DNA from 2 places in the Clostridium sp. HBUAS56017 genome. Region 1 is predicted to be linked to the other one. Evidence: predicted binding sites of a transcription regulator. Region 1 holds the regulator's gene; the other holds the start of a gene.
What was found. The regulator Rex, encoded in region 1, represses fermentation and respiration genes when NADH is low (regulators of the CRP and FNR family bind a similar motif). The targets are predictions, from matches to a motif close to ATTGTTAANNNNTTAACAAT.
Positions count from the first base shown of each region.

Region 2: the regulator Rex is predicted to act here: its motif matches at 12,969-12,988, upstream of adhE (bifunctional acetaldehyde-CoA/alcohol dehydrogenase).

Region 1 is NZ_SULK01000012.1:82,109-94,385, forward strand. Features, by position in the region: gene FAY47_RS11675 (DNA glycosylase) at 1-627, opposite strand, end outside; gene gltA (NADPH-dependent glutamate synthase) at 756-2,144, opposite strand; gene FAY47_RS11685 (sulfide/dihydroorotate dehydrogenase-like FAD/NAD-binding protein) at 2,145-3,035, opposite strand; gene FAY47_RS11690 (NADPH-dependent butanol dehydrogenase) at 3,223-4,389, opposite strand; gene FAY47_RS11695 (3-hydroxybutyryl-CoA dehydrogenase) at 4,569-5,417, opposite strand; gene FAY47_RS11700 (electron transfer flavoprotein subunit alpha/FixB family protein) at 5,573-6,580, opposite strand; gene FAY47_RS11705 (electron transfer flavoprotein subunit beta/FixA family protein) at 6,603-7,382, opposite strand; gene FAY47_RS11710 (acyl-CoA dehydrogenase) at 7,396-8,535, opposite strand; gene FAY47_RS11715 (short-chain-enoyl-CoA hydratase) at 8,570-9,352, opposite strand; gene FAY47_RS11720 (redox-sensing transcriptional repressor Rex) at 9,599-10,243, opposite strand; gene FAY47_RS11725 (manganese efflux pump MntP family protein) at 10,398-10,970, opposite strand; gene FAY47_RS11730 (zinc dependent phospholipase C family protein) at 11,473-12,045, opposite strand; partial or broken gene FAY47_RS11735 (sugar phosphate nucleotidyltransferase) at 12,266-12,277, opposite strand, start outside.
Region 2 is NZ_SULK01000032.1:6,218-26,165, reverse strand. Features, by position in the region: gene FAY47_RS18570 (hypothetical protein) at 1-318, opposite strand, end outside; gene FAY47_RS18565 (radical SAM protein) at 532-1,425, shown strand; gene FAY47_RS18560 (alpha-amylase family glycosyl hydrolase) at 1,453-2,802, shown strand; gene FAY47_RS18555 (hypothetical protein) at 2,871-4,061, shown strand; gene hisJ (histidinol-phosphatase HisJ) at 4,052-4,846, shown strand; gene FAY47_RS18545 (cysteine synthase family protein) at 4,914-5,924, opposite strand; gene FAY47_RS18540 (GntR family transcriptional regulator) at 6,086-6,796, shown strand; gene FAY47_RS18535 (GNAT family N-acetyltransferase) at 7,036-7,602, shown strand; gene FAY47_RS18530 (AI-2E family transporter) at 7,589-8,740, shown strand; gene FAY47_RS18525 (transporter substrate-binding domain-containing protein) at 9,009-9,770, shown strand; gene FAY47_RS18520 (amino acid ABC transporter permease) at 9,784-10,446, shown strand; gene FAY47_RS18515 (amino acid ABC transporter ATP-binding protein) at 10,430-11,158, shown strand; gene FAY47_RS18510 (transporter substrate-binding domain-containing protein) at 11,235-11,996, shown strand; gene FAY47_RS18505 (patatin family protein) at 12,042-12,881, opposite strand; gene adhE (bifunctional acetaldehyde-CoA/alcohol dehydrogenase) at 13,161-15,755, shown strand; gene FAY47_RS18495 (PLP-dependent aminotransferase family protein) at 15,872-17,212, opposite strand; TPP riboswitch at 17,511-17,612, shown strand; gene thiC (phosphomethylpyrimidine synthase ThiC) at 17,691-18,998, shown strand; gene FAY47_RS18485 (S8 family serine peptidase) at 19,275-19,948, shown strand, end outside.

The DNA.
Region 1 (12,277 bases):
AGGCAAACTTGCTATGTAGTCTAAATCATAGTCTCCTAATCTTTTAGCACTATTTACATTATTTATTGTATCTAATATGTACTTACTTCTAAAAGATGCTCCTGTCTCTTGTATTTCTTCCAATGTAGCATCTTTCAATTCACCTGGAGTAGGAAATGTATAATATGTATTTCCTTTATATTCTATAGGCTTACCCCATTTTTCAGCTATCTTTTTTATTGTTTTCATTATTGATGGAATACTGTTTCTGGCAGAAATTATAAAGCTTATAAGAATTTCAAATGGTTCTTGCTTTAAAATTCTAATCCCATATCCATATTCAACACTTTTACTTAATATTTCATCATTAGCTAAAGATTCTTTTACCTTACTATAATCTCTTTCCAAATCAAAATAATCAAACCATATGTTTTTAAAATCCTCTTCGTTACTATTTAGTATTGTTACATTATCATCGCTTTGAATAACCTCTATAACTCTGCCATGAGCAACTCCTATATAATTTAACTCCTTAACTTTTTCCCATCTAAAACACTGGCCACATTCAACTACTTGCTTTATATTAAAGTTTTTAACACCTTCAAGTACTATTTTATCTTTTTCATAAATTACGTTAGTATAATCCATTTAATCACCTTTTTCTAAATTTATATGTATAATTATATCATACATTAAATATTATTTAACAATAAATATTAATTATACCATATAAAAAAAGTGGCCAAGCCACTTTTTCTATTATCAACCCAAACAAACTAAGCTCCTTTTGATAAGTAATCATGAATTCCTTTTGCTGCTTTCTTTCCTGCTCCCATAGCTAAAATTACTGTTGCAGCACCTGTTACTGCATCTCCTCCTGCAAATACTCCTTCTCTAGAAGTAATTCCAGTATCCTCGGACGCAATAATACATTGTCTCTTATTTATATCTAACCCCTTAGTAGTTGAAGATATTAACGGATTTGGAGATGTACCAAGTGACATTATTACAGTATCTACATCTAGTACAAATTCAGATCCATCAACTGCTACAGGTCTTCTTCTTCCTGATTCATCTGGTTCTCCAAGCTCCATCTTGACGCACTTCATTCCAGTAACCCATCCTTTTTCATCTTGAAGGATTTCCGTTGGATTTGTAAGAAGGTCGAATATTACCCCTTCCTCCTTAGCATGATGTACTTCCTCAATCCTTGCAGGGAGCTCTGATTCACTTCTTCTGTAAACTATATGAACCTCAGCACCTAATCTTAATGCTGTTCTTGCAGCATCCATAGCCACATTTCCTCCTCCGACTACAGCAACTTTTTTACCAACTCTAATTGGAGTTTTATATTCATCTTTAAATGCCTTCATTAAATTATTTCGAGTTAAAAATTCATTGGCCGAACAAACACCATTTGCATTCTCTCCTGGTATTCCCATAAACCTTGGAAGACCTGCTCCTGATCCTATAAACACAGCTTGAAAACCTTCATTTTCAAATAACTCGTCTATAGTTACAGTTCTACCAACTATAACGTTTGTCTCTATTTTTACTCCAAGTTTTTTAACATTTTCAACTGCACCTTTTACTACTGTTTCTTTAGGTAGTCTAAATTCCGGAATGCCATAAACTAAAACTCCTCCAACTTCGTGCAAAGCCTCAAATATCGTTACCTCATATCCTAACTTTGCTAGATCGCCAGCACAAGTAAGTCCAGCTGGTCCACTTCCTATAACTGCAACTTTTTTACCATTCTTAGGCAAAGTTTCTGATAAATCTATGTTATTTTCTCTAGCCCAATCTGCAACAAACCTTTCCAACTTCCCTATTGAAACGGCTTCGCCTTTTATTCCAAGCACACAATTTCCTTCACATTGCGATTCTTGAGGACATACTCTACCACATACAGATGGTAAAGCCGAAGATTTAGCTATAATTTTCGCTGCATCTTCAAAACTGCCTTCTTTAACCTTTGCAATAAACTTAGGAATTTCTATATTAACAGGACATTTTTTCACACAATTTGGATTTTTACAATTTAAACACCTATTAGCTTCCTCCACTGCCTCCTCTTTATTATATCCTAAGCAAACCTCTTTAAAATTTGCTGCTCTAACTTTAGGATCTTGTTCATGAACTAGAATTCTTTTCATTCTATCCATTTATCTATCACCTCCACAAACTCCACAACCACCATGATGAGTATCTCCTTCTTTTTCTTTTAAGATTGCTCGTCCTTCTTCTGTTTTATACATAGCTTGTCTTCTCATAGCTTCATCAAAATTTACTAAATGCCCATCAAATTCCGGTCCATCTACACAAGCAAATCTGATTTTTCCTCCCACAGATACTCTACAAGCTCCGCACATACCTGTTCCATCTACCATAATTGGATTTAAGCTAACTACAGTAGGTATATTTAATTCTTTAGTTAATAAAGTAACAAACTTCATCATTATCATAGGCCCAATTGCTATTACTAAGTCATATCTTTTTCCGTCTTTATTTACTAAATCTTTCAACTTGTCTGTAACTAATCCTTTGTATCCTGATGATCCATCATCAGTTGCTAAATAATAATTTCCTGCAACCTCTTTCATCTCTTTTTCTAAAATTACAATATCTTTGTTTCTTGCACCAACTATAACATCTGCCTTTATCCCTTTTGAAAATAACCATTTAACTTGAGGATAAACAGGGGCTGTACCTACTCCCCCTGCCACAAATATTATTTTTTTATTTTTAAGTTCTTCTAATTCTTTATCCATTAGTTCAGAAGGTTTTCCTAAAGGTCCAACAAAATCTTGAAAATATTCTCCAACCTCATATTCAGCCATCTCTTTAGTTGATTCTCCTATAACTTGAAATACAATAGTTACTATACCTTTCTCCTTATCATAATCGCATATAGTTAATGGAATACGTTCTCCTTCTTCATCCATCTTTACAATTATGAATTGCCCAGGTTTAGCCGATCTTGCAACCCTTGGAGCTTCAACATCCATCAAATAAGTATTTTCATTAAGCTTTTCTTTTTTAACTATCTTATACATATTTTCGCCTCCACGAATACATATTTAGTTCTTTATAGCTATTATACATTAATTTCCAACAATTATTCAACTATTTTTAACTAATTTGGTTGTTTATATATATTATGGTTTTTATTTGAATTCAATTTTTCGAAAGATAAAAGTCATAATCGCTTACACAATTATGACTTTATTCATCATTTATAATCTAAAAATCTACTTTTGTTCCATCATAGGCACATCGGAATATTTTTTTCATCTCATCTTTGTTTATTTTTCTTGGATTTGAACCAGTACATGCATCTGCTATAGCTCTCTCTGCAATCAAATCAATACTTGAATCAAATTTTTCCTTATCTATACCGTATTCTTTTAATGTTTGTGGTATTCCCATCTTCTTATTAAATTCATCTATCATATTTATTAATGAATCTACTAATTCTTCTTCAGTATTTCCAGCTAGTCCAATCTTTTTAGCTATTTCTGCATACCTACTTAAAGATTCTTTCTTGTTAAATTCAATTACATATGGCAAATAAATAGCATTTGCACATCCATGAGGAATATGGAATACCGCACCTGTCTTATGAGCCATACTATGACAAATTCCGAGTAGTGCATTAGAAAATGCCATTCCTGCCATACATTGAGCATAATGCATTTGTTCTCTGCCTACATTATCACCATCATAAGATTTAGCTAAATATTCTTTAACCATCTCAATAGCTTTTAGAGCTAATGGATCAGTAAATGGTGAATGTAATGTTGCAACATATGCTTCTATAGCATGAGTTAAAGCATCCATTCCTGTATGTGCTGTTAATCTTGGTGGCATTGTCTCAGCTAGTTCTGAGTCAACTATAGCCATATCAGGAGTTATATTAAAATCAGCTAATGGATATTTAATCTCTGTCTTATAATCTGTTATTACTGAAAATGCTGTTACTTCTGTAGCTGTTCCACTAGTTGATGGTATAGCTAAAAACTTAGCCTTACTTCTAAGTTCTGGTATTGTAAAAGGATCCTTTATATCATCAAAGGATAGTTTCGGATGTTCATAAAATACCCACATAGCCTTTGCTGCATCAATTGGAGATCCACCACCCATTGCTATAATCCAATCTGGATTAAAGTCTCTCATAACTTCAGCACCTCTTAGCACTGTTTCTACGGATGGATCTGGCTCAACACCTTCAATAAGTTTTACTTCAATTCCTGCTGCTTTTAAATAATCCAGAGCTTTATCAACGAATCCAAACTTTCTCATTGATCCTCCTCCAAGAACAAGGACAGCTCTTTCTCCTTTTATAGATTTTAATTGTTCCATGGAACCTTTTCCATAATAAATGTCTCTTGGTAATGTAAATCTCATCATTCTTCTAAAACCTCCATAACTTAATACTTATATTTTACCATTTTGTAGTATATTTGTAAATGTACGGTCAATATCCATTTTCTAATTTTATTGCATAATAAAACAAATTTAAATGGATTAATTTAGCTCAATTTATTGCAAAAAAAGAGCTATCTCTTTTGAGATAACTCTTAAAATTACTATCTAGAATAATCGTAGAATCCTTTTCCAGTCTTTCTACCTAACCATCCTGCTCTTACATACTTTCTAAGTAAGCTATGAGCTCTATACTTAGAATCTCCTGTTTCATTGTATAAAACGTCCATAATAGCTAGAACGATATCTAATCCAACTAAATCTCCTAATGCTAAAGGTCCCATTGGGTGGTTAGCACCATATTTCATAGCTGTATCTATATCTTCAACTGAAGCAATACCTTCAGCATAAATTCCTATAGCTTCGTTTATCATAGGAATAAGAATTCTGTTAACTACAAATCCTGGAGCTTCTGCAACTTCTACAGGTTCTTTTCCAATTGCTAATGATAATTCCTTAACTGCATCAAAAGTTTCTTGTGATGTAGCTATTCCTTTTATGATTTCAACTAACTTCATTACTGGAGCTGGGTTAAAGAAGTGCATTCCTATAACCTTGTCTGGTCTCTTAGTAGCTGAAGCAACTTCTGTTATTGATAAAGAAGAAGTATTTGAAGCTAATATAGTTGATTCTTGACAGATTTCATCTAATTCAGCAAATATTTCTTTCTTAATCTTCATGTTTTCAACAGCAGCTTCTACAACTAAATCACAGTCAGCAGCTAACTTCATGTCAGTTGTTCCTGAAATTCTAGAAAGCACTGCTTCTCTATCTTCTTCAGTCATCTTTCCTTTAGCTACTTGCTTTTCTAATCCCTTAGCTATTCCAGCTATCCCTCTTTGTACGAATTCATCTTTAATATCTCTTACGATTACTTCACAACCCTTTTGTGCGAATGCTTGAACTATTCCAGCACCCATTGTTCCTGCACCAAGTACGAAAACCTTTTTCATAGATTATTCCTCCTAATCAATTCACAACTTACAATGCACAATTAATAAAATTATTACTCAATGTGCATTGTCTATTGTGTATATTATTTAAATTTTAACCTTATTATTTTTCACTAAATCAAACTACCTAATTCAAAAGTTATAATAACTGCAAATTATTCTGCACTCTTAACCTCTTTAAATTGAGCTATTAATTCTGGTACTACCTTTACAAGATCTCCAACTATTGCATAATCTGCAACCTTCATTATTGGAGCTGATTCATCCTTATTAACTGCTATAATAAGTTCTGAATCTTGCATACCAGCAACGTGTTGTATAGCTCCTGAAATACCACAAGCTATATATATTTTAGGTTTTACAGTCTTACCAGTTTGACCAACTTGATAAGCTCCATCAATCCATCCATTTTCAACAGCAGCTCTTGATCCTGCTACAGTTCCTTCTAGAACTTTTGCTAATTCTTCAAGTAGTGCGAAGTTTTCTTTATTTTGAACCCCTCTACCACCTGCTACTATAAATTCAGCTTCAGCTATATCAATGATATCTTTTTTAGACTTAATAGTTTCTAAAACTTTAGTTCTAAGATCACTATCAGTTAACTTAACTTCAACTTTTTCTATCTTACAGTTTGATGCGTCAGTCTTAACTGTTGCAAAAACACCTGGTCTTACTGTAGCCATTTGTGGTCTATGTTCTGGACAAGCAATTGTTGCCATTAAGTTACCACCAAATGCTGGTCTTGTAGCTAAAAGATCACCATTTTCAACTTCAACATCGATTGATGTACAGTCAGCTGTTAATCCTGTAGATAATCTAGCAGCTATTCTTGGACCTAAATCTCTTCCGATGAAAGTAGCTCCTACAAATAATATTCCTGGCTTTCTTTCTGTAGCTAAGTCACAAATTACCTTTGTGTAAGCATCTGTTGTATAGTGTTCTAAATCTTTATGATCTGCAACTAAAACTTCATCAGCTCCGTGTTCTGCTAAAGTCTTAGATAATCCTTCTATGTTATTTCCAAGTAATAAAGCTGTTAACTTTACTCCTAATTTATCAGCAACTCTTCTACCTTCACCAAGTAGTTCTAAAGATACTTTTTGTAATTCGCCTTCTCTTTGTTCAGCAAAGACCCAAACGCCTTTGTAATCTGCTATATTCATAATAAATTACCCTCCTATTATCCTAGATGTAGTGTTTTTCTTTTAATTTTCCTACAACATAATATGCTGCGTTTTTAGGTGATTCTTTAACTAATTCTCCTGATCCCTTAACTTCCTTAGTCATTGACTTCTTAACCTTTGTAGGTGAACCCTTAAGTCCTAGTTCAGCCTTATCTACATCTATGTCATCTGCTGACATAACCTTAATTTGGTCATCATTAGTTGCAAATATATTAGCAACATGCATGTATCTTGGTGCATTTAATTCTTCTATTGCAGTTAATAGACATGGAGTCTTAACTTCAACTACTTGGTATCCATCTTCTAAAGCTCTGTTTACTATTAAGCTATCGCCTTCAACCTTAACATCTTGAACATAAGTTACTTGAGGAATTCCTAAGTGTTCAGCTATTTCTGGTCCAACTTGTGCAGTATCTCCATCAATTGCTTGTCTTCCAGCAAGTACTACATCATAATCTAATTTTGCTATAACTCCTGCTAAAGACTTAGATGTTGCTAATGTATCAGCTCCACCAAGACATCTATCAGTTAATAATATAGCTTCATCAGCTCCCATACATAAAGCTTCTCTTAAAGTTGCTTTAGCCATTGGAAGACCCATGCTTACAACTGTTACTGTTCCGCCATGAATTTCTTTTAATTGAAGTGCAGCTTCTAAAGCGTGTTTATCTTCTGGATTCATTATTGATGGAACACCATCTCTAATTAATGTTCCTTTTACAGGATCTATTTTTACTGCTGTAGTATCTGGAACTTGTTTTACACAAACTACTATTTTCATTCTAAAAGTCCTCCTATCTTAATATGCTTCCTGCAATAACCATCTTTTGAACTTCTGAAGTTCCTTCATAGATTTCAGTTATCTTAGCATCTCTCATCATTCTTTCAACTGGATATTCTTTAGTGTAACCATATCCACCAAAGATTTGAACAGCCTTAGTTGTAACTTCCATTGCAACATCTGCAGCTAATAATTTAGCTCTTGCAGCATCTACTGAATATGGTTCTCCAGCTTGCTTCTTGCATGCTGCTTTGTATACTAAATGCTTAGCAGCTTCTATCTTAACGTCCATTTCAGCTATATACCATTGTAATCCTTGGAATGCTGATAATGGTCTACCAAATTGTTTTCTTTCTTTCATGTAATTAACAGCTTCTTCAAAAGCTCCTTCTGCAATACCTAAAGCTTGAGCAGCTATACCAATTCTTCCTCCATCAAGAGTCTTCATTGCTATACCAAATCCCTTACCTTCTTTACCTATTAGGTTTTCCTTTGGTACTACACAGTTCTCCATAACTAACTCAGTAGTTGAAGATGCTCTAATTCCCATCTTGTTTTCAAGCTTTCCTACTGAGAATCCTGGGAATGATTTTTCTACTATAAATGCAGATATTCCTCTAGTTCCTTGGCTCTTATCTGTCATAGCAAATATTATGAAAGTTTCAGCAACTCCACCATTTGTTATGAATATCTTTGAACCATTTAATATATAGTTATCTCCATCAAGTACTGCAGTTGTTTGTTGTCCTGCTGCATCTGTACCTGCTCCTGGTTCAGTTAATCCAAAAGCACCAACTTTCTTACCAGTGCAAAGATCAGCTAAATATTTTTCTTTTTGTGCTGGTGTACCATTTTCATTGATTACTGAAGCACATAAAGATGTATGAGCTGATAAAATAACTCCTGTAGTAGCGCAAACTTTTGATAATTCTTCTACAGCTATAATGTAAGAAAGAACATCTCCACCTGCTCCACCAAATTCTTTAGCAAATGGAATACCCATCATTCCAAGCTTGCCCATCTTTTCCACGTTTTCCATTGGGAATCTTTCAGTTTCATCGATTTCAGCAGCAATTGGTTTAACTTCATTTACTGCAAATTCTCTAACCATTTGTTGTACTAATTCTTGTTCTCTAGTTAATTGGAAATTCATTTAAATTACCCTCCTTAATATATCAAAAACAATTTTATTTGTTTTGGAAGTTTTTATCTCTTCTCTCTATAAATGCAGCCATTCCTTCTTTTTGATCTTCTGTGCTAAAACACTTTCCAAAATCTTCTGCTTCTATTTGAACTGCTTTGTCTATAGATACTTGCATTCCTCTATTTATTGCATCTTTGCATAACTTAACTGCTATTGGAGCATTAGCAATAATCTTTGCTGCCATAGTTCTTGCTTCTTCCATTAAGTTTTCTAAAGCAACTACTTTATTAACTAATCCTATTCTTAAAGCTTCATCAGCCTTAATCATATCGCAAGTATAAATTAATTCTTTAGCTTTACCCATTCCAACTATTCTTGCAAGTCTTTGAGTTCCACCAAAACCTGGAGTTATACCAAGTCCAGCTTCCGGTTGTGCAAATTTAGCCTTTTCTGAAGCTATTCTAATATCACATGACATAGCAAGTTCACAACCGCCACCTAATGCAAATCCTGAGATAGCAGCTATAACTGGCTTATCTAAATTTTCTAATCTTAAGAATACATTATTTCCTAATGTACCAAATTCTTTTCCTTGTTGTTCATTTAAATCTTTCATCTCTGCAATATCAGCACCAGCTACAAAAGATTTTTCTCCTGCACCTGTTAAAATAACTGCATAGATGTTGTTATCTTTTTCTAAATCATCAATTACAGTGTCAAGGTCCTTTAAAGTTTCTGAATTTAAAGCGTTTAATGCCTTTGGTCTATTGATAGTTACAATAGCTAAATGGTTTTCTTTTTCAAGAATTACATTCTTTAATTCCATGCCTTTTTGCCTCCTTAAATACTTTAATAATTAATTTCAAATATCTTATTACACCTTAAAGTACCAAGATACTTGCTTTTATTACTTACTTTTCTTGCTTATTTGTTAATATTATAACAATCTATAGCAAAAAAATAATCGAAGTTTTTCAACTTCAATTATAATTATAATACTTTGTTAAATTTTTTGCAATATATAAAATGTGATTTTGTGCTAATTTTAATAAGGTTTTACATGGTCCTTTTTCTACTGTTCCATTTCTTCTTTACTGTGTAATAAATATATTAACGTCAACATGCTTTCACTTAAATGAACATTTTCAACAGTAACACCTTCTGGTACATTCAAATCCACTGGAGCGAAGTTCCAAACACCCTTTACGCCGCCTTCAACTAGTACATCACATACCCTTTGAGCATTAATTCTAGGTACACATATTATTCCTATATCTATACTGTTCTCTTTCAAATGTTCCTTCAATGTATCTATTTCTCTAATTTCAATATCTTGAATTTTCATACCAACAAGCTTAGGATTTGCATCAAATATTCCTGTTAATTGAAATCCTAATTTATGAAAACCAGTATAATTTGCTATAGCTTGCCCTATATTTCCTGCACCGATTATAATAGTTTTATACTCTTTATCTAATCCAAGAATACTTCTAATTTGGTTAAATAATTCTCTAACATTATATCCATAGCCTTGTTGGCCAAAATCTCCAAAACAATTCAAATCTTGCCTTATCTGTGATGCTGTAAACCCTATTTTTTCACCTAATTCCTTTGATGATATTCTATCTACATCATTATCCATTAATTCTTTTAAATATCTATGATACTTAGGTAATCTCTTAATCACAGCCATAGAAATATTTTTTTTCTTTTCCATACTGTTTCTCCTCTTTTTTCTAATTATATTTTAACAATCTTTAAACATTTTATATAAACACTAAAACAACTTTTTCCTCATACTATATTAACATAAAATCAGCTTACTTATCTATTATTTTCTTTATATATATATATAAGTTATTATATATCAGTTATTTAAATAAATGCTCTAATAATATTTTTACTCCGATAAGTATTAGTATAATGCCTCCAAGCACTTCTGCTCTAGTCCTAAATATATCTCCTATTATCTTTCCTAAATAAACTGCAACTATACATAACACAAATGTTATAGCAGCAATAATAATTATGGCTGATAATATATTAACATTTAAAAATGCAAAACTAATACCAACTGCTAAAGCATCTATACTAGTTGCAATAGCCAAAATTAAAAATCTTTTATTGGTATAATCTCTACTATCCCCAGTATTCTCCTCTTCATCTCCGCCCCTTAAGGCTTCTATAAGCATTTTCCCACCAATAACTGATAGTAATATAAACGCTATCCAATGATCTACCTTTTCAATATATTCAGAAAACTTTATTCCCATTGCCCATCCTAATAAAGGCATTAATCCTTGAAAGATTCCAAAAAAAAGTCCTGACTTTAATGCTATTTTCCTTTTTTCATTATTACTAGTATTAATTCCAGCTGTTATTGATACTGCAAAAGCATCCATTGACAAGCCTATTCCAATCAATATTATAGATATTAAGCTCATTTTAGCTACCTCCAATAATTATAAAAATAATTTTATTTAAACTCTAAATAAAAAAGAGGCTTATGTATAACGCAACCCTAACCGTTATACATAAGTCTCACAATTCAGTACAAAGCCATTTAACTATTCACAAGTATCTTGGCTTTAGGGCAGAAAAAAATCATTCTGCCTGCTACTCCCTCATGCCTGAAAGTACAATTAACTACATTATTATACTTTTCTCGTCAAGATAAGTCAATGATTTCGCCTCAATTAAAATGCATTTTTCCAACATATTTTTTATAAGATTTTTAAATTCAATATATTATTAAAAATTGTTTGAAAATATAACGCAAAAAATATTTTTTTCTTACTATTATACCAATAAACTCCTCAAATTTCTATTGGTTTCTAATAGCCCTCATATGATTAGATACTAAGAGCCTTCTACACCATAAAAGACACATTCACACATGCTACACCTAGAAGCACTTAATTCCATATATAATTTTAAAAAGAAGAGTTATCCAACTCTTCTTTCTGCCTCTTCATTCTCTATTACCTGGTTAAGCACTGAATTAACTATACTGTTACATATAAATGCTGAATATAGCAAATCTTTTTCATATCCTTCTACTTCACTATACTCCTCCATATTATATTTAATAAACATCTCTATATCTTCTATCAATAAGTTCTCATCAATTAATTCAACAAAATTAAAATCCTTAGCTATTTTACTTAATTTCTGTTCATATGAAACATGTTTCTTTAAATCACTTTTTAATCTCCATCTTTCACTATGTGCATAGCAAAAGAAATCGCAAAGAAAGTGACATACAACTCCAAGTTCGGCACTAAACTTTTTAATTCCATAACTATAAAAAATTTCCTTTGATGTTAAACTGGACAAAAAATGAACTTTTTCTAAAATCATATTTATACTTTCATCATAAAAGTGTTTTTTTAATTTATATTTAGAAACATAATCTGGTTTCACATTTCCCCATATGAATTTCTTCTTATCTATTAAATTAAGTTTGTCTATGCTAGTTTGTCTTAAAATATTATTAGCTAATATCTTATGGGTATTCATTAGCAATGTTAACACATCCTCTTAATAATTAATAACTAATTTATATTATACACCAAATTCAAATTAATAATACTAGTAACTTTTTGTATATATATGCCTAACTTCCTAAACTACCTGCGGAATTATAGCTTTTCCATTGTACTTCATTAGATATTCATTAGGAAACAATGATATCATTCTAAACATAATAAAGTCACCATATTGCTATGATGACTTTAAACTATAAATATTT
Region 2 (19,948 bases), on a different contig from region 1:
GTATTTCATTGATGAAGATAAAGAAATACCTTTAACACTTACAGAAACTGTGGCAGAGTTTGAGTCAATAGACTCATCTGTTGTTTCTACTTCAAGTTTAGATAAGGCGTCAGATAAAATATCTGTTGTTTCTTTAGTCAATGAGTCGTTACTACTGTCTGCAATTAATGGAACAATTTCTTTGCTTAATTCAGAATTTGTTGCTGATTTAATGTTATTAAAATAATCATTTACAACAGAAGTTGGTTTATCAATTTTCCCGCATCCACATAATAGAAAAATTGAAAAAGCTAATAGTAATGATAAGGTTTTTTTCATAACAAATTCCCCCTAATTTTATATAACTTCCCAAGCAAAAGTATACACTATTATTACAGTTATGTAAATAAAGTGTAAAGAAATATACTAAACATAATTTATATGTATTTATTAGTCAAAATACATAATTAAATAGAAAAATAAGAAATATATTGAGACTGTATAAATTGAAGTAGGCAAAAAGGTTGTGTCAATATAGGATTAGGAGTAGAAATGGAATATATAGCTGCAAAAAATATAATATCAAATTATAGTCAGAATAACATATGGTTTGGAGTAAATTACAATATGGATATTTATAAGGGATGTTGTCATGGATGTATATATTGTGATTCCAGAAGTGATTGTTATAAGATTAGTAATTTTGAAAAGGTTAGAGTTAAAAAGGATTCTATAAATATAATAAGAAGGGAATTAAGAGGAGAAAAAAGAAAAGGCGTAGTAGGAACAGGAGCAATGAGTGATCCTTATAACCCATATGAGAAAAAGTTAAAGTTAACTAGATCGGCATTAGAGGAAATAAATACATTAAATTTTGGGGTGTCAATTGCGACAAAGAGTTCATTAATTATAAGAGATATAGATATATTAAAAAAGATACAAGAACATTCTCCTGTAATAGTAAAAATAACAATAACAACATATGATGATGAACTATGTAAAAAAATTGAACCTAATGTATGCTCATCTTCAGAGAGATTTGATGCTATAAAAGTGTTAGCTGAAAGTGGAATTTATACTGGAGTATTATTTATGCCAGTATTACCTTTTATTAATGATGATGCAGAGAATATAGAGAATATAGTGAAAAAAGCTTATGAGTCTGGAGCAAAATTTATTTATTCTACAGGAATTGGGGTAACATTGAGAAACTATCAAAGACAATATTATTACGAAAAATTAGCTGAAATTTTTCATGATGAAAAACTTGTAAAAAAATATATTGATACATATGGAAATGACTATGAGTGTAGATCAAAATGGGCTGATTCTTTATGGAAAGTTTTTGTTAATGAATGTAATAAATATGGAATATGTTATAAAATGAAAGATATAATAAAGGGTTATAAAAAATATTATGAAGAAGAACAATTAAGTTGGTTTTAAAAAGTGTTTAGATAAGGGAGGAAAAAAATGAATGAATGGATTAATGAAAGTATATTTTATCATATTTACCCATTAGGTTTTTGTGGAGCACCAAAGATTAATAATGAAAAGAAATCAGTAAATAGAATTAATAAAGTATTGGAATGGATACCACATTTAAAAAAGCTTTCTATTAATGCTATTTATTTTGGTCCTATATTTGAATCAAGTGAACACGGATATGATACAAAGGATTATTTTATGATAGATAAAAGACTGGGAACTAATATAGATTTTAAAAAAGTTTGTAAAGAACTTCATAAGGAAGATATAAAGATAGTTTTAGATGGGGTTTTTAATCATGTTGGAAGAGAATTTTGGGCCTTTGAAGATCTTAAAAAGAATAGAGAAAAATCTTTATATATCAATTGGTTTAAGAATGTAAATTTCAATGAAAAAAGCCCTATGGGAGATGATTTTACCTACGAAGGGTGGAATGGTCATTATAATTTAGTTAAATTAAATATTATGAATAAAGAAGTTATGGATTATATATTTGAGGTTATTAAGTTTTGGATAGAAGAATTTGAAATTGATGGCTTAAGATTAGATGCAGCGGATTATATGGATAGAAACTTTTTTGAATGTTTGAATACTTTTTGTAAAAGTAAGAAAAATGATTTTTGGTTAATGGGGGAAGTTATACATGGAGATTATAAATTATGGGCAAATGAGAAAATGCTAGATTCTGTGACAAATTACGAATGTTACAAAGGAATTTACTCTTCACATAATGAAAAGAATTATTTTGAAATAGCATATTCAATGAATAGACAGCATGGGAATTTTGGAATATATAAAGACTTACATCTTTATAATTTTGTCGACAATCATGATGTTAATAGAATAGCTAGCACTTTAAAAGATAAGAAGCATTTGTACAATGTATATACTTTATTATACTGTATGCCAGGAATTCCTTCGATTTACTATGGAAGTGAATGGGGATTAGAAGGCATAAAGCATGATGGCTTGGATGATGATTTGAGACCTAGTCTTGATATCAATAATATATTAAATAAAAATGAAAAACTATATTTGCATATAAAGAAGTTAGGCAAATTGAGAAGAGAGTTAGAAGTTATAAGAAATGGAGATTTTTCTGAGATAGTTACAAAAAATTTTCAACTTATCTTTAAGAGGTCATATAATGGAAAAAATATATATGTAGTATTAAATCTTTCAGATAAGGAGGAGAAGTTGGAATTTAGGATAGGTGATAATAAGAAGTTAGTAAATAGGCTTAATGAAGATGAAATAATAAAAGTATTAGAAGGAAAAGTTAGTATAATGGCAAAACCTTATGATAGCAAAATATTGGAAGAGCAAGAAACTTAGTTAGTTTCTTGTTTTTACATAAGAATAATATAATAATTGATTAAAAAAGAGATATTAGAGGAATTGATATGAATTATGATTTATTACGAGAAAAGTGGTGGAGTTCATCAAGTTTGCCCAATTTTAATATAGAAAAAATAAGTTTATCAGATAAAGTGAAAAAAGAGAAACAGTTTGATGTTATTTGGGAAAAGGTTAGTAGCTATATTGATTCTAAACCAATGGGAAAAGAAAATTTTGAAGAATGGAGTAAGGAAGGCGAGAAGTTACTTAAAAAGTATATAAAAAATGACCCGATTTTTAAACTGCAGTATATGGATGAGCATGTAAGGGATGGCATGATAGAAAGTACAAAAAAATTTATAAATATGGCAAAAGAATTTGACAATGATATAAGTATATATTGCATTGGACAAGCGACGAGAAATGTATGGATTGCTAATATTCTTCAAGCTATTTTCTTTAATAAAGTGGAGTTTAATAAAGCAGTATATGGGTATAGTATGTTATATCCATATACTGATAATTATTTAGATGATGTAAATGTTAGTATGATAGATAAGATAAAATTTAATGATAGACTGCTTAATAGATTAAAGGGAGGGAAACGGCTGGATATTACAGATAATGAGATAAAGATAGATAAAATGATTGAATGTATAGAGATGATTTTTGATAGAAAAACGTATACTAAGGTTTATTATAGTCTAATAAATATACAAGAGGGACAAATAAATAGTTTAGAGCAGCAAGAAAATGTAACAATTCCTTATGAAAATGATATACTTGGAATTTCTATCAAGAAAGGAAGTGCATCAGTTTTAGTAGATGGATATTTAATAAATGGAGAACTATCAAAAGAACAAGAGGACTTCTGCCTAGGTTATGGATTCTTACTTCAAATAGGGGATGATCTTCAAGATATTGAGAATGATCTAAAAAATAATCATATGACTATAATGTCGCAGCTAGCTAATAAATATTGCTTAGATAGATTAGCAAATAAACTGTTGAATTTTACCATTGATTTTATAGATGGACATAGTGTTTTAAATAATAAAACAAACTTGAAGAAATTAATAAAAAACAATTGTGTAATGTTAATATTATTTTCAATAGTAATGAGTAAAAATTTTTTTTCTGAAGAATATGTTAATAAAATTGAGGAATACCTGCCTTTTAGTATAAAATATATAGAGAATATAAGGATAAGGCTAGAAGAAAAGTTTAAAGGAAAGGATTTGAGTGTATGGAAGTAAATAAGATAGTGAGAGATGGTCATATACATTCGCCTTATTGTCCACATGGTACAAATGATGGTTTTGATAAATATGTGGAAAAAGCTTTAGAAAAAGGGTTGAAAGAAATTTCTTTTACAGAACATATGCCTTTACCAAAAGGATTTATAGATGAAAAAATAATATTAGAAAGTTCTCCAAAGGAAGAGGAATTTATTAAATACTTAGTAGAATTAGAGCAGGTTAAAAAAAAATATGGAGGAAAGATTAAAATAAATATTGGCACAGAGATAGATTATATTGAAGGACTTGAAAAACAGACTAGAGAAATTTTATATAAGTATGGAATGAACATAGAAGATAGTATACTTTCAGTACATTTTTTGAAAATTGATAGTAAATATTATTGTATAGACTATAATAAAGCAGTTTTTAATGAAGTTATAGAGGCTATTGGAAGTTTAGAAAAGTTATATGATAAATATTTTCAGACCTTATTAAAATCTATAAAATCAGACATGGGTATATTTAAACCGAAAAGGATAGGACATTCTACCTTAGTAAGAATATTTAATAAAGAATTTCCATTTGAATATAAAAATAGAGAACTTCTTGAGGAAATAGTAAAAGAGATAAAGGATAGAAATTATGAAATAGATCATAATACAGCAGGAATAAGAAAAGAATATTGCAGAGAAGAGTATCCTTCAGGAATATTGATGGAACTAATAAAAAAATATAATATTACAGAAGTATATGGTTCTGATGCACATAGAGCAGAAGATGTAGCATATGAATTTAATTAATAAGTTATTATAATAAAAAAGCTCCATTGGCGGTTAAGAAACCTTCAATGGAGTTCTTTTATTTATATTAAATAAGAGTTTTAATTCCTATAAGTTCAATGGAAGGTGACAAAAAATTATTTTGGGGAGGCTCTGTTTTTTCTAAATAGGACCTAAGATACTTTCTATTATCATCAGGGAAAATAGTAGCTATTTCAGCATCAGATCCTAATATATCTAAAGCTTTTACACATCCTAAAAAATTAGCACCAGAAGATATGCCTACTCCTAAACCTAGCTTAGATGCCAGCATTTGTGCCATTATTATTGCATCTCCATCATCAATTGAAATAATTTTATGGAGTTTATCAAGTTTTAATAATGGCGGAATAAATTCATCTGCAATTCCTTGAATTCTATGTTTACAAAATTCTTTTTTAGCTGAAAGAATAGGAGAATTTAATGGTTCAATGGGGTAGAGTTTTATTGAATTATTATATTCATTTAAGTATTTCCCAACTCCCATTAAAGTTCCGCCAGTACCAACACCAGCAACAAAGGCAGAAGGAGATATATTATTTTTTAGAAGGATATTTAGTATTTCTGGACCAGTTGATAAATAATGAGCAGAAATATTATCTTCATTAGAAAATTGTGATGGTAGGAATATATTGTTATTTGTATTAGCTCTTTCTATTATTTGAACTATACATTCTAAGAAACCACCATCACTTTGAGAAATTAAATGAAGTTTCGCTCCAAAACTTTTTAATATCAGTTTACTTTCTTCACTGATCCAATCTGGCGTGTATATTTCAACTTTATTTCCAAGATAAGTACCAATGGCAGAAAAAGAAATTCCTGCATTTCCACTAGTTGCTTCGATGATAGTATAATTATTTTTTATATGAGCTTTGTTATAGGCTTTTTTTAATATGTACAAAGCCATTCTATCTTTAATGCTTCCAGTATAATTATAGTATTCAAGTTTTGAATAGATTTTACATTCCTTATGCTTATAATTAAAATCGATTTCAATAAGTGGAGTTTTACCAATAAGTTTTTCTAGTTCGGCAATTTTATCAGGAACCGTATCCATATAGTCTCCTTAATTTTAATGCTAGTTAATATATGTATATGTTGAGTTTATAAATATTGACAATAATATTTAATTATCCAAATATAATGATATAATGTTATTTAAGAAAAAGTATATTATATGTAAGTAGTAAAAGCCATTTTATATAAGGAGGAATTGAGATGTTAAAATATGAAGAAATTGCGTTGGATATACAACATAAGATAAATAGTGGTGAATATTTGCCAAATGATCAATTACCTTTAGAAAAAGAAATGTGTGTACAATATGGTGTGAGTAGAATAACGATAAAAAAGGCTATGGATAAACTTGTAATGAGTGGCTCAGTAGTAAAAAGAAGAGGATCAGGAACATTTGTTAAAGATGTGGATTATAACGAAGTTTCAGATGTAAGTGCATCAAGTCAATTCACAGGTTTTTCTGGAAATTTTAAAAATAAAGAAATAGTTTCAAAGATTATTGAATTTCAAGTAATTAATCCAACAGAAGAGATTGCAAATAAATTAAAGATGGAAACAGATGAATTTGTTTACTATATATGTCGTGTTAGATATGCTGATAATGATCCATATGTAATTGAATATACCTATATGCCAATCGATATAATTCCAGGTCTTAAAAAAGATGTGTTAAGAAATTCAATTTATAAATACATAGAAGAAACATTAAAACTTAAAATAAAAAGTGCTCACAGAACTGTGAGAGCATTATTACCTAATGAATTAGAACAAGAAAATTTAGAAATTGCAGAGAATTTTCCAATACTAGAGGTTGAGCAAATTGCATTTTTAGATAATGGACAGCCATATGAATATTCAAAATCACATCATAGAAGTGATAGATTTGAATTTAAAAGTATAAGTGTAAGGTAATAAATGTAATGGATTCCAAGGTGAATAAAATCACTATAATGGTAGTATCTGTAGTTTGATTTCTATTTATAAAAGCTATGTATATGAGTGGATTTAAGTTAGAGAAAAAGGGTCAAACAGAAGAACAATTTCAATCATAAAATATATATTTAAAAGGAGAGTGAATTTAAATTTACTCTTCTTTTTTTTTGCCTATTTATGATAGTATATAAGTATTATTTAAATAAGTGAGGGATTTTATGAGTTTTGAGTTGGAAATTAGAGAAAAGGATGGAAGTATGATTAGTGTAAAGTTTAAGATCCTTGATGAGAGTTATCTAGATAAAATAATGGACCTGCAAGATGAAATAATGGAAGGACTTAAGGAAAAAGAATGGTATTCACCTTCAAGTAAAGAGGAATTTAAGAAGAGCATTAGGGAAAATGGAAAGATATTAGGGTGCCTTCTAGATGATGATTCGTTGATTGCTATGGGAGTATATTGTGAATATGGATACGATAATCATAATTATGGTTATGATTTAATGCTAGAAGGGGAAGAATTGTTAAGAGTTGGACAAATTGAATCAACTTTAGTAAGTGAAAAATATAGAGGTAATAGATTACAGAAAAAAATTTGTGAAGTATTAGAAAAAGAAGCTATAAAAAATAATATGAAAATTTTAAGTGCTACAGCATCTCCATATAATATTTATAGTGTAAATACATTTAAATCATTAAATTATACTATAGAAGCTGATAAGTTAAAATATGGTGGATTAAGAAGATATGTTTTTAAAAAGGAGATAAGAAATGAATTATTTTAAGGATCAGAAGTTTAAATCGAATTTAATATTGGCGACATGTATTATAATAGTAGCATATATTTTTATGAATCTAAATACTGTTGGAAATTTATTAAATGTAGGCATAGGAATTATAAAACCGTTTCTAATAGGTATGGGGGTTGCTTTTGTGTTAAATTTACCTATGAAATTTTTTGAAGATAATGTTATAGGTAAGATTCTAGAAAAAGCTAAAATTAAAAATATGGATGGAATTAAAAGACCGTTAGCAATAATCATTACATTGTTTGTAATTATTGGCACAACGGTTGGTATAATATTATTTGTTATTCCACAGCTCATTGAAAGTGGTTCAACGCTAGTTAAAAATATTCCAAGCTATGTAAAATCTTTGCAAGACTTCGTTTCAACATATATGGGCTCCATGGGCTCAACGGAAATATTTAATGAGGTTTCAGAAAAGATATCATCAATGGGGGCCAACATTTTAAATATAATAGGACAAGTAACAGGTGGTTTAATTTCACAAATATTAAGTATAACTGTAGGGGTTACTTCAGCTATTTTTAATGTTTTTATGGGAATATTAATAGCTATATATATTCTAATTAGCAAAGAAAAGTTATCGATGCAAACTAAAAAATTGTTATATGCTTTTATGGAAAAGGATAAGGTTTCTAAGATACTTAAAGTAGCTGAAATATCAAATTATAAGTTTTCTAAGTTTGTTATTGGACAATGTGTAGAAGCAGTAATACTTGGTGGGTTATGCTTCATAGGTATGATAATATTTAAGATGCCTTATGCCATACTTGTAAGCACTATAATTGCAATCACTGCATTGATACCAATTTTTGGAGCTCTAATAGGAACAATACCAACCGCATTCATTATCTTAATAGTTAATCCTATGCAGGCGTTGTGGTTTATTGTACTTATTATAGTTATTCAACAAATAGAAGGTAATTTTATTTATCCTATGGTAGTAGGAAATTCAATTGGGCTTTCTGCTTTATGGGTATTACTTGCGATAACAGTAGGGGGAAGTACTTTTGGAATATTAGGAATATTAATCGGAACACCTCTTTTTGCAGTAATATATACGGTACTTGGTACAATAACTAATAATAGACTTAAAAATAAAGATATAAAATTATAGAAAAACATTTAAAATATTCATTGAGTAATATGTTAAAAAGAATAATAATATGTAATTATCATATTTGGAATTTAATAAAAAAAATATACTAGTTTTGTAAAAAAGTTTAATTTTATTATTAAAAAAAACAAATTTAATTAATAAATTTAAATAAATTGTTGACTAGTAAAATAATGTATAATAAAATATTATTAATATATTTTGAAAGAGCTTTTTATGATAATATAAAAAGCTTTTTACATTCTTACTAACTAAGGGGGACAAAAAAGTGAAAAAAAAGTCATGTATTGCGATGATAGTAGCTTCAGTAATGTCAGTAGCATTACTAGTGGGATGTGGGGCTAAGAATGAAAATAAAAAATATGTAATAGCAACAGATGCTAAGTTTGCTCCATTTTCGTTTGAAGAAAATGGAACATATAAAGGAATTGATGTAGAAATTCTAGATGCAATAGCTAAAGAAGAAGGATTTGAATATGAATTAAAGCCAATGGACTTTAATGGAATAATACCAGGTCTTACATCTAATCAATTAGATGGAGCAATATCTGCAATGAGTATTACAGATGAGAGAAAAAAAGCTCTAGATTTTTCAGATCCATATTTTGAATCAGGTTTATCAATAGTTACAAATAAAAATAATGTTGCTATCAATGGAGAGAGTGATATAAAAGGGAAAAGTGTTTCTGTAAAGAAAGGAACTGCAGGTGCTAAATTTGCAGAAGATAATAAGGATAAGTATGGATTGCAATTAAACTATTTTGAAGATTCTCCATCTATGTTCCAAGCAGTAGAAAATGGAAATACTGATTTTGCCTTAGAAGATTATCCTGTTATAGGGTACAAGATTAAGGTAGATGGAAATTCTAAGTTAAAGATGGTTGGTAATAAAGTTGACATATCAAACTATGGATTTGCTGTTAACAAAAATCAAAATAAAGATTTATTAAAGAAATTTAATGATGGACTTAAGAAGTTAAAAGATAGTGGAAAGTATGATGAGATAGTTAATCAATACATTTCAAAATAGTAAGGGGAGAAGTATGAATTTTTTAGAATTATTAAAAGATAGTATGCCAAGTTTATTAGATGGGTTGTTAGTAACTGTAAAAATATCTGTGGTATCACTAATATTTGCAGTAATAATTGGATTAGTATTTGGTATATTTACTATAAGTAAGTCAAAGATATTAAAAGCAATCGCTTCAGTATACATATTTATAATTAGAGGAACACCTCTAATCGTTCAAGCATTATTCTTATATTTTGGAGTTGGTCAACTTTTAGGAATAAGATTTGATCCAGAATTAGCAGGTATAATAGTATTAAGTTTAAATGCAGGAGCCTATATGGCAGAAATATTTAGAGGTGGTATAATGGCAGTTGATCCAGGTCAAATGGAGGCTGCAAGAAGTTTAGGGTTTAATTATTTTAAATCTATGAGAAAAATTATTTTACCTCAGGCAATTAAGGTAATGATACCATCTATAATAAATCAATTTATAGTAACAATAAAAGATACATCAATTTTAACAGTAATAAGTATAAGAGAGCTTACTCAAAGTGGGCAAATCATTATAGCCCAAAACTTTAAACCCTTCCAGATGTATGCAATAATAGCTGTAATGTATTTTATATTAATAACAGCATTAACTATTGTTTCTAAGTATATAGAAAGGAAGTTAAGTTATGGTAATAGAAGCTAAAAATCTTAAAAAACATTATGGAAATTTAGAAGTTCTTAAGGATATTTCTGTAGATGTAAAAGAAGGAGAAGTTGTCTGTATAATAGGACCATCAGGATCAGGAAAGAGTACATTCTTAAGATGTTTAAATGCTCTTGAAGTAATAGATGGTGGATCTATAAATATATTAGGGCAAAATATATCAGAACCAAGTTGTGATATAAATAAAGCGAGAGAAAATATAGGAATGGTTTTTCAATCATTTAATTTATTTCCGCACTTGACAGTAATGGAAAATATAACTTTAGCGCCAATTGATTTGAAGAAAATGCCTAAGGCCAAAGCACAAGAACTGGCATTATCTCTTTTAAAGAAGGTTGGGATAGATCATAAACAAGATGAATACCCTAATATGTTATCTGGAGGACAAAAGCAAAGGGTTGCTATAGCAAGAGCATTAGCAATGAATCCTAAGATAATGTTATTTGATGAACCTACTTCAGCATTAGATCCAGAAATGGTTGGGGAAGTATTAAAGGTAATGCAAGATTTAGCAAAGGAAGGAATGACAATGGTAGTTGTTACTCATGAAATGGGATTTGCTAAAGAAGTTGCTGATAGAGTAATATTTATGGACCAAGGATATATTATGGAAGAAGGTACGCCAAAAGATGTTTTTGAATCACCAAAAAATGATAGGTGTAAAGAATTCTTAAATAAAGTTATAGGCTAAATTAAAGAAATTTATAAGTTTTATAAAGAGCTTTTTATAATAAAAGCTCTTTAAATTAATTAAGGGGGACTAGAAAATGAGAAAAAAATTATTTATCGCAGCAATTTTAGCAGTAACAATGTCGGTGCCATTATTTGTTGGATGTGGGGCTAATAATGAAAATAAGAAATACGTAATAGCAACAGATGCTAAGTATGCACCTTTTTCTTTTGAAGAAGATGGAAAATATAAAGGTATTGATGTAGAAGTTTTAGATGCTGTAGCAAAAGAAGAAGGATTTGAGTATGAATTAAAACCAATGGATTTTGATGGAATAATACCAGGACTTACTTCTAATCAATTAGATGGAGCAATAGCAGGTATAAGTATGACTGATGAAAGAAAAAAGTCATTAGATTTTTCTGAACCATACTTTGAAGCAGGTTTATCTATAATTACAAATGCAAATAATACAGCAATTAATGGAGAAAGTGACTTACAAGGTAAGAAAGCTTCTTTAAAGAAGGGAACCGCAGGTGCCAAATTTGCAGAAGACAATAAAGATAAGTATGGATTACAATTAAATTATTTTTCAGATTCTCCATCTATGTTCCAAGCAGTGGAAAATGGAAATGCTGATTTTGCATTAGAAGATTATCCTGTTATAGCATATAAGATTAAAGTTGATACTAGTTCTAAATTAAAAATAGCTGGTAATAAGGTTACTAAAGCAGACTATGGTTTCGCTGTTAACAAGGGACAAAATGCAGATTTATTAAAGAAATTTAATGAAGGATTAAAAAAGATAAAAGATAATGGAAAGTATGATGAGATAGTTAAGCAGTATCTTTCAAAATAGTTATAGTAAAATAAGTTTTTGAATTAAAAAAAAGTTGTTCTTAATTTAGAACAACTTTTTTATTTCATCCATTACATTTACAGCAGCATCATATCCATTTTGCCATCCTTGTTTTAATTTTAGTATGTCTTTTTCAAAGCTTTCTATAGATTGTTCAATAGTAGGTCTTATTATTATTGCCTTTCCTTCAGCTTCGAGCTTTTCACAAAATCTTACAGTATCATTGTAAAGTTCATGTCTAGTCAGCAAAGGCTTAATTAAATTAGGATATTTTCTCCCTATAACCTTTGAGGCTATTTTGTAGCTCTTTCCAAGGGTTTTTCTATATTCCTTTGGTCTGGTTAGTATAATGAGATGTTTTTCATTACCGTCGGCGATTGCTTTTCTTATAGGAATGGGATCGCATAATCCACCATCATAGTAAAAACCATCTTTAACCTTGATTGCTGGAAAGAAAAGAGGAATGGCACAGGTAGCTCTAAGAATTGAACATTTGTCATCTAATTCTTTCGCATTAATATACTCAGTTTTTCCAGTTTCAGCATTAGTAACTCCAACAAGAGCAGTTCCTTCATATTTCATAAAAGTATCCATATCAAATGGATTAAGTTTATTTGGAATTTCATTAAAAACAAAATCAAGACCAAATATACTTCTGCACTTGAAGAAATTCCTAATTCCTAAATATCTCTTATCTAATCTATATTTTTCTAGAACTTCTAAGTTTCTTTTATGCTGCTTTGATAAATAAGAAATTCCATTTGTAATACCAGCAGAAACTCCTATACAATATGGAAACATTATATCATTATCTAATAATGCATCCATTACACCTGCACTAAATATAGGTCTAAATGTTCCGCCTTCTAATATTAAGCTTGGCATAATTCCTCCTTATTTTGTATTATTATAAATTTGTATGTACAAAATTATACGCTTTAATTTAATAAAGTACAATAATATTGGATAATTTTTGTTAATAGTTTATACATATTTAGTTAAAAGTATATTAATAAAAAAATAATTACTCATATTTTCTTGTTCAGTAGTAAATAATATGAATAATAGACACATAAGTTAAATACAAAATAATAATGCTAAAAATTAATGCTTATGTTAAGAAATATATATAATAATTAATTGGCTTATTTGGGAGGAAAAAATATGAAAGTTACCAATGCTCAAGAATTAACTGAAAGAATTAAAGAATTAAGAAAAGCACAAAGAATATTTGCATCATTTTCTCAAAAGCAGGTTGATGAGATATTTAGACAGGCGGCAATGGCAGCAAATAATCAAAGAATAGGCCTTGCGAAGCTTGCTGTAGAAGAAAGTGGAATGGGAATTGTAGAAGATAAAGTTATCAAAAATCACTTTGCAGCAGAATATATCTATAATCAATATAAGGATATGAAAACCTGTGGGGTTATTTATGAGGATAGAACCTTCGGAATAAGTAAGGTTGCTGAACCATTTGGAATAATAGCAGCAATAGTCCCAACTACAAATCCTACATCAACTGCGATATTTAAAACATTAATAGCATTAAAAACAAGAAATGGAATAATAATAAGTCCACATCCAAGAGCGAAGAGAGCTACAATTGAAGCTGCTAAGATAGTTTTAGAAGCTGCTGTTAATGCTGGAGCACCTGAAGGAATAATAGCATGGATCGATGAACCTTCTGTAGAATTATCACAAATGGTAATGAAGGAAGCAGATATTATACTAGCGACTGGTGGTCCAGCAATGGTTAAGTCGGCTTATTCATCAGGAAAGCCTGCTATAGGAGTTGGTGCAGGAAATACACCAGCAATTATAGATGATACTGCACATATAAAAATGGCAGTAAACTCTATATTACTTTCAAAGACTTTTGATAATGGAGTAATATGTGCATCAGAACAAAGTATAATAGCTATGAACTCAGTTTATGATAAAGTAAAGTCAGAGTTAGACGAAAGAGGGGCTTATATACTTAAAGGGGATGAAATTGATAAGGTAAGAAAGATAATATTAAATGAAAAAGGTGGGCTCAATTCAAATATAGTAGGTCAATCTGCATTTAAGATAGCTCAAATGGCAGGTGTAAGTGTTCCTGAAAATGCAAAAGTACTAGTTGGAGAAGTGGAATCAGTAGAACTTGATGAACCATTTTCCCATGAAAAATTATCACCGGTATTAGCTATGTATAAAGCTGAAACCTTTGATGAAGCTCTAAAGAAAGCCTCAAGGTTGATTGAATTAGGTGGTATGGGTCATACGTCCATACTTTATACTGATCAAATTAAATCGGTTGATAGAATAAATGCTTTTGGAGCAGCTATGAAAACTGCTAGAACTTTAATAAACATGCCAGCATCACAAGGTGCGATTGGGGATATATATAACTTTATGTTAGCACCATCATTAACACTTGGATGTGGTTCTTGGGGAGGAAACTCAGTTTCAGAAAATGTAGGACCTAAACATTTACTAAATGTTAAGAGTGTTGCTGAGAGGAGAGAAAATATGCTTTGGTTTAGAGTCCCTGAAAAAATTTACTTTAAATATGGTTGTTTACCAGTAGCCTTAAGAGAATTAGATGAAATAGGTAAGAAGAAGGTATTTATAGTTACAGATAGAGTTTTAGCTGATTTAGGTTATACTGATCATGTCACTAGGGTTTTAGAAGAACTGGGAATAGATTTTAGAATATTCTCAGATGTTGAACCAGATCCAACTTTAAAAGCAGCTAAAGCAGGAGCCGATGCTATGCTTTCCTATAAGCCGGATGTAGTATTAGCTTTGGGTGGAGGTTCACCTATGGATGCGGCGAAGATAATGTGGGTAATGTATGAACACCCAGATGTTGTATTTGAAGATTTAGCTATGAGATTTTTAGATATAAGAAAGAGAGTTTATAAATTCCCACCTATGGGTGAGAAAGCTATGATGGTTGCTATACCAACATCAGCAGGAACTGGATCAGAAGTAACTCCGTTTGCAGTAATAACTGATGAGAAAACAGGAGTTAAGTATCCATTAGCAGATTATGAATTGACTCCAGACATGGCTATAGTAGATGCAGAACTTATGATGAGTATGCCAAAAGGATTAACTGTATACTCTGGTATTGATGTATTAGTTCATGCAATAGAAGCATATGTTTCAGTTTTAGCATCTGAGTATACTAATGGGTTAGCACTTGAAGCAATAAGATTAGTATTTAAATACTTACCAGATTGCTATAATGAAGGGCAAACCAATGTTAAGGCAAGAGAAAAGATGGCTCATGCTTCATCAATAGCAGGGGTAGCTTTTGCTAATGCTTTTCTAGGAATATGCCACTCGATGGCTCATAAACTCGGTGCATTTCATCACTTGCCACATGGTATGGCAAATGCTTTGCTAATAAATGAGGTTATTAAATTTAATGCTACAGATGCTCCAACTAAACAAACAGCATTTTCACAATATAAATATCCAAATGCTGCATGGAGATATGCAAGGATAGCAGATCACTTACATTTAGGAGGAAGTTCTGATGAAGAAAAGGTAGATTTATTGATTGAGGCTATAGAAGGATTAAAAGACAGACTCAATGTTCCGAAGTCAATTAGGGCAGCAGGGGTAGGTGAAGATAAATTTTATGGTCAATTAGATGAAATGGTTGAGCAAGCATTTGATGATCAATGTACAGGAGCTAACCCAAGATACCCATTGATGAGTGAGTTAAAACAACTTTATATAAATGCATACGATACAAAAGAAAGTTAATATGATAATTAGGTAAAAAGCTACTTTTACAAGGTAGCTTTTTATTAATTTATAAACTCGGATGTATTTTTGTATTGTTAAATAGTAAAGAGTTTTTAGTTTATTTAAAGGCTTTTTCATATGAACATTTTTAGCTTTTCTTCAATTATGGAAATTCCTTTTATAATATCATTGTCACTGACACTTGCAATGCTAAGCCTAATGCCTTTCTTATAGAATTTATCGTCAAAATAAAATCTTTTCCCGTGGCCAACTATGACTTTAGATTTTTCTAATTCCTTTACTAATATATCTTCATTAACCAATTCAGGAAGCTTTAGATAGCAATAAAAACCAGAGTGTTCTTTAACTACTTCAACACCAAGAGATTCTAAAGATTTTAAGTTTTCATTTAAAACATTATATTTATTCTTTAAATCAGCGGTTATTAATGAAGTATGCTTATAAAGTAGCTTGCTTTGAAGATAGATTTCTAAAGTTGCTTGTGATAATAGAGATGCTGTAGGGTATGAAAAAAAATGAATTTTATGCATACATTTTCTAAGAGCTTCAATCAAAGAAGTTGGGCAAACTATAAATCCTATTCTCATCCAAGGCATAATTTTAGAGAAACTACTAATATAAAATACGTGTTTACGGTCAGAATATGAGAATATAGGGTCATAATTTTTATTTTCGTCTATACATGAAAAATAATCATCTTCAACTATATATACATCATATTTCTTAGCAAGTTTAGCTATTGATTTTCTTTGATTTTTGCTTAAAGTAGTTCCTAAAGGATTATGATGCTGTGGAATAACATAGAAAAATTTAATACTTTCTTCCTTAAATATCCTTTCTAATTCTTTGAGATCGATGCCATTTTCATCTCTTTCTATTCCTATTACATGTGTATCACTATTTTTTAGACCTTCCATATACATAGCATATGTAGGTTGTTCTATCAAAATAGTTGTCTTTTTATTTGGAAATTCTAAAGCATTTAGTGTACTTAAGGTTTGACAGACACCCATATTAATAAAAATATTATCTCTCGAGGTAAATATTTGATAATTAGAAAGATGGGTAGCCAATTTATCTCTTAAAGAGTCAATACCATAAACGCCACTTTCTAAAGAATAATTTTTATATATGTCACTAGCCCATTTTAGGCAGTGTTTTAAATCTTCTGTATTCATATTGCCTATAACGGTATTTCCACTGTGAAAATTAATAGTATCTCTTTTGAATTGACCTCTATCTAAAGTTTCAGCTATAAAAAAGCCACTTTTAGGGGAAGAATAAATTACATGATTATTTTTTAATGTTTCATAGGCCTTTATAACTGAATTTTTTGAACAGTTATATTTATTGGTTAAAGTTCTGATAGATGGTAATTTTGCCCCAGGTTTTAATTCGCCTTTTTGTATAGATTCATTAATATCATCCGCAATTATCATATATATACTTTTCAAGTTTAATACCTCCTATCCATATAAATTCAGAATATCACAGTATAATTTAATTTTCTACAATATGTTCATGAACAAAAGAATGTTTTATCTCATAATAGTGAAGTAATCATTTGAATATTAAGTTTTTAATAAAGGTAAAAAATGAACATATTCTGAAGAATAAATATTCTTGTATGGTAATATTCTGAAGAATATGCTGGTAAAATGCGGACTTAAAGGGGGTTAGTAGTGAAATTGTATTGTTTTATGATGTATTGAAATGAAGAGGGAATAATAGTATAATCAGATTAATATAAAGAAAACTTGCTAGGGGTGCCAATTTGGCTGAGAGGGAGTAAAATCCTAACCCTTGTAACCTGATATGGATAATGCCATCGGAGGGAAGCAATATTAATTTAACTATATTATTTGTGTAGTAATTTTAAGCTTGCTTTGGCAAGCTTTTTTTTATAGAGAAAAAAATGAGGAGGATTCATTTATGAATTACACAACACAAATGGATGCAGCTAGAAAAGGCATCATTACAAGAGAAATGGAAATAGTAGCAAAAAAAGAAAATATGGATGCAGGAGAATTGAGAAATTTAGTTGCAGAAGGAAAGGTAGCAATTCCAGCAAATAAAAATCATAAAACGCTTAGTCCTGAAGGTGTAGGGCAGGGGCTTAAAACTAAAATTAATGTTAATCTTGGAATTTCAAAAGATTGCCCAGAATGTGATAAAGAATTAGAGAAAGTAAGAGTAGCTCTTGAAATGAAAGCAGAAGCTATAATGGATTTGTCTAATTATGGGAAAACTGAAGGCATGAGAAGAAAAATAGTAGAGATGTCTACAGCAATGCTTGGAACTGTACCAATATATGATGCCGTAGGTTTTTATGATAAAGAATTAAAAGATATAACTGCTGAAGAATTTTTAGATGTGGTAGATAAGCATGGTCAAGATGGGGTTGACTTTATAACAATACATGCAGGGCTTAACAGAGAAGCTGTTGAAACAGTAAAGAGAAATGATAGATTAACTAGTGTAGTGTCAAGAGGTGGTTCGTTATTGTTTGCATGGATGGAGTTAAATAACAAAGAAAATCCGTTTTATGAGCATTTTGATAAACTTTTAGATATTTGTTCTAAATATGATATGACTATATCTTTGGGAGATGCATTAAGACCAGGGTCAATTAATGATTCCACTGATGCTAGTCAAATAAAGGAACTTATTACTTTAGGAGAACTTACAAAGAGAGCTTGGGAAAAAAATGTACAAATTATAATCGAAGGACCTGGACATATGGCACTTAATGAAATACAAGCTAATATGTTATTAGAAAAGAAGTTATGTCATGGAGCACCATTTTATGTTTTAGGACCATTAGTTACAGATATAGCACCAGGGTATGATCATATAACATCAGCAATTGGAGGAGCTATTGCTGCTACTTATGGAGCTGATTTTTTATGTTATGTTACTCCAGCGGAACATTTAAGATTACCAGATTTACAAGATATGAAGGAAGGTATTATAGCTTCAAAGATTGCAGCTCATGCAGCAGATATAGCTAAAGGAGTTAAAGGGGCAAGAGATTTAGATAATGCTATGAGTAAAGCAAGAGCTGATTTAGATTGGGAAGCTATGTTTAGCTTAGCTATTGACGGTGAAAAGGCAAGAAGATATAGAGCCGAATCACAACCACATGATGAAGAATCATGCACAATGTGTGGAAAAATGTGTTCTATGAGGACAATGAAGAAGATTCTTAGTGGAGAAGATTTAAATATACTTAGAGATTAATATAAAAATATACAAAATATAGAAAAAACAAGGATTGGTCTATTGTGAATTTTAGACTAATCCTTTATTTTTTAGAATAAAGTATTAAAAAAAATAAGTATAACTATGTAAATGAATAAAATATAAAGGAAAAAAATATAAAAAGTTCAGTTTTTGTATTTAAATATAATTTTTAAGAAGAATAGTTAAAATTATATTTACAAGGGAAAAAATTAGATGTAAAATAGACAACAATATGAAAATAATTACAATTAGAGAATAAAAAGGGGGATTATAATGAAGAGTAAAAGGTTTATTTCTCTTATGACTACTTTAGCACTAACTACTACAGTGATACTGAATAGTAGTGTATTAACAGCACTGGGAAAAGAAGTGCCTACAAATGTGTTAAAGGAAGCTGCAAAGAATCAACTTGAGGAAAAATTAACAAATCAAGCAAAGTACATTAAAGGTAATTCATTTAACGAAAATGGAACAACTTCTGGTTTAGAAGAGGACATTAGAGTTATAGTTCAATTAGAGGATTCACCAGCAATTAAGGATGATGGAACTGATTATACTGATTCAGTAAAAGAAAAAGAAGAAGGAGTCAAATCGTCTCAAAGCAATGTTATTAGTCAGGTTGAAGCTATAACTGGAACTACTGTTAAAAGAAGTTTTGGTTATTTAGTTAATGGTTTTTCAATTAATACAAAAAGAAAAAATATAGGTGCTATAAGTGCTATAGATGGGGTAAAAACAGTTACAGAAGTGAGATCATTTAAGCCGGATATGGAATTTGCAAAGAAAATAACTGGAGCAACAGATGTTTGGAAAGATCTTGGGTATAAAGGTGAAGGAATGGTAGTGTCAATTATAGATACAGGAATTGATTATAGACACAAAGACCTTCAAAAAATAGATACTAGCAAAATCAAGTTAAAAGGTGAAGATGTTAAAGTAAATATAGA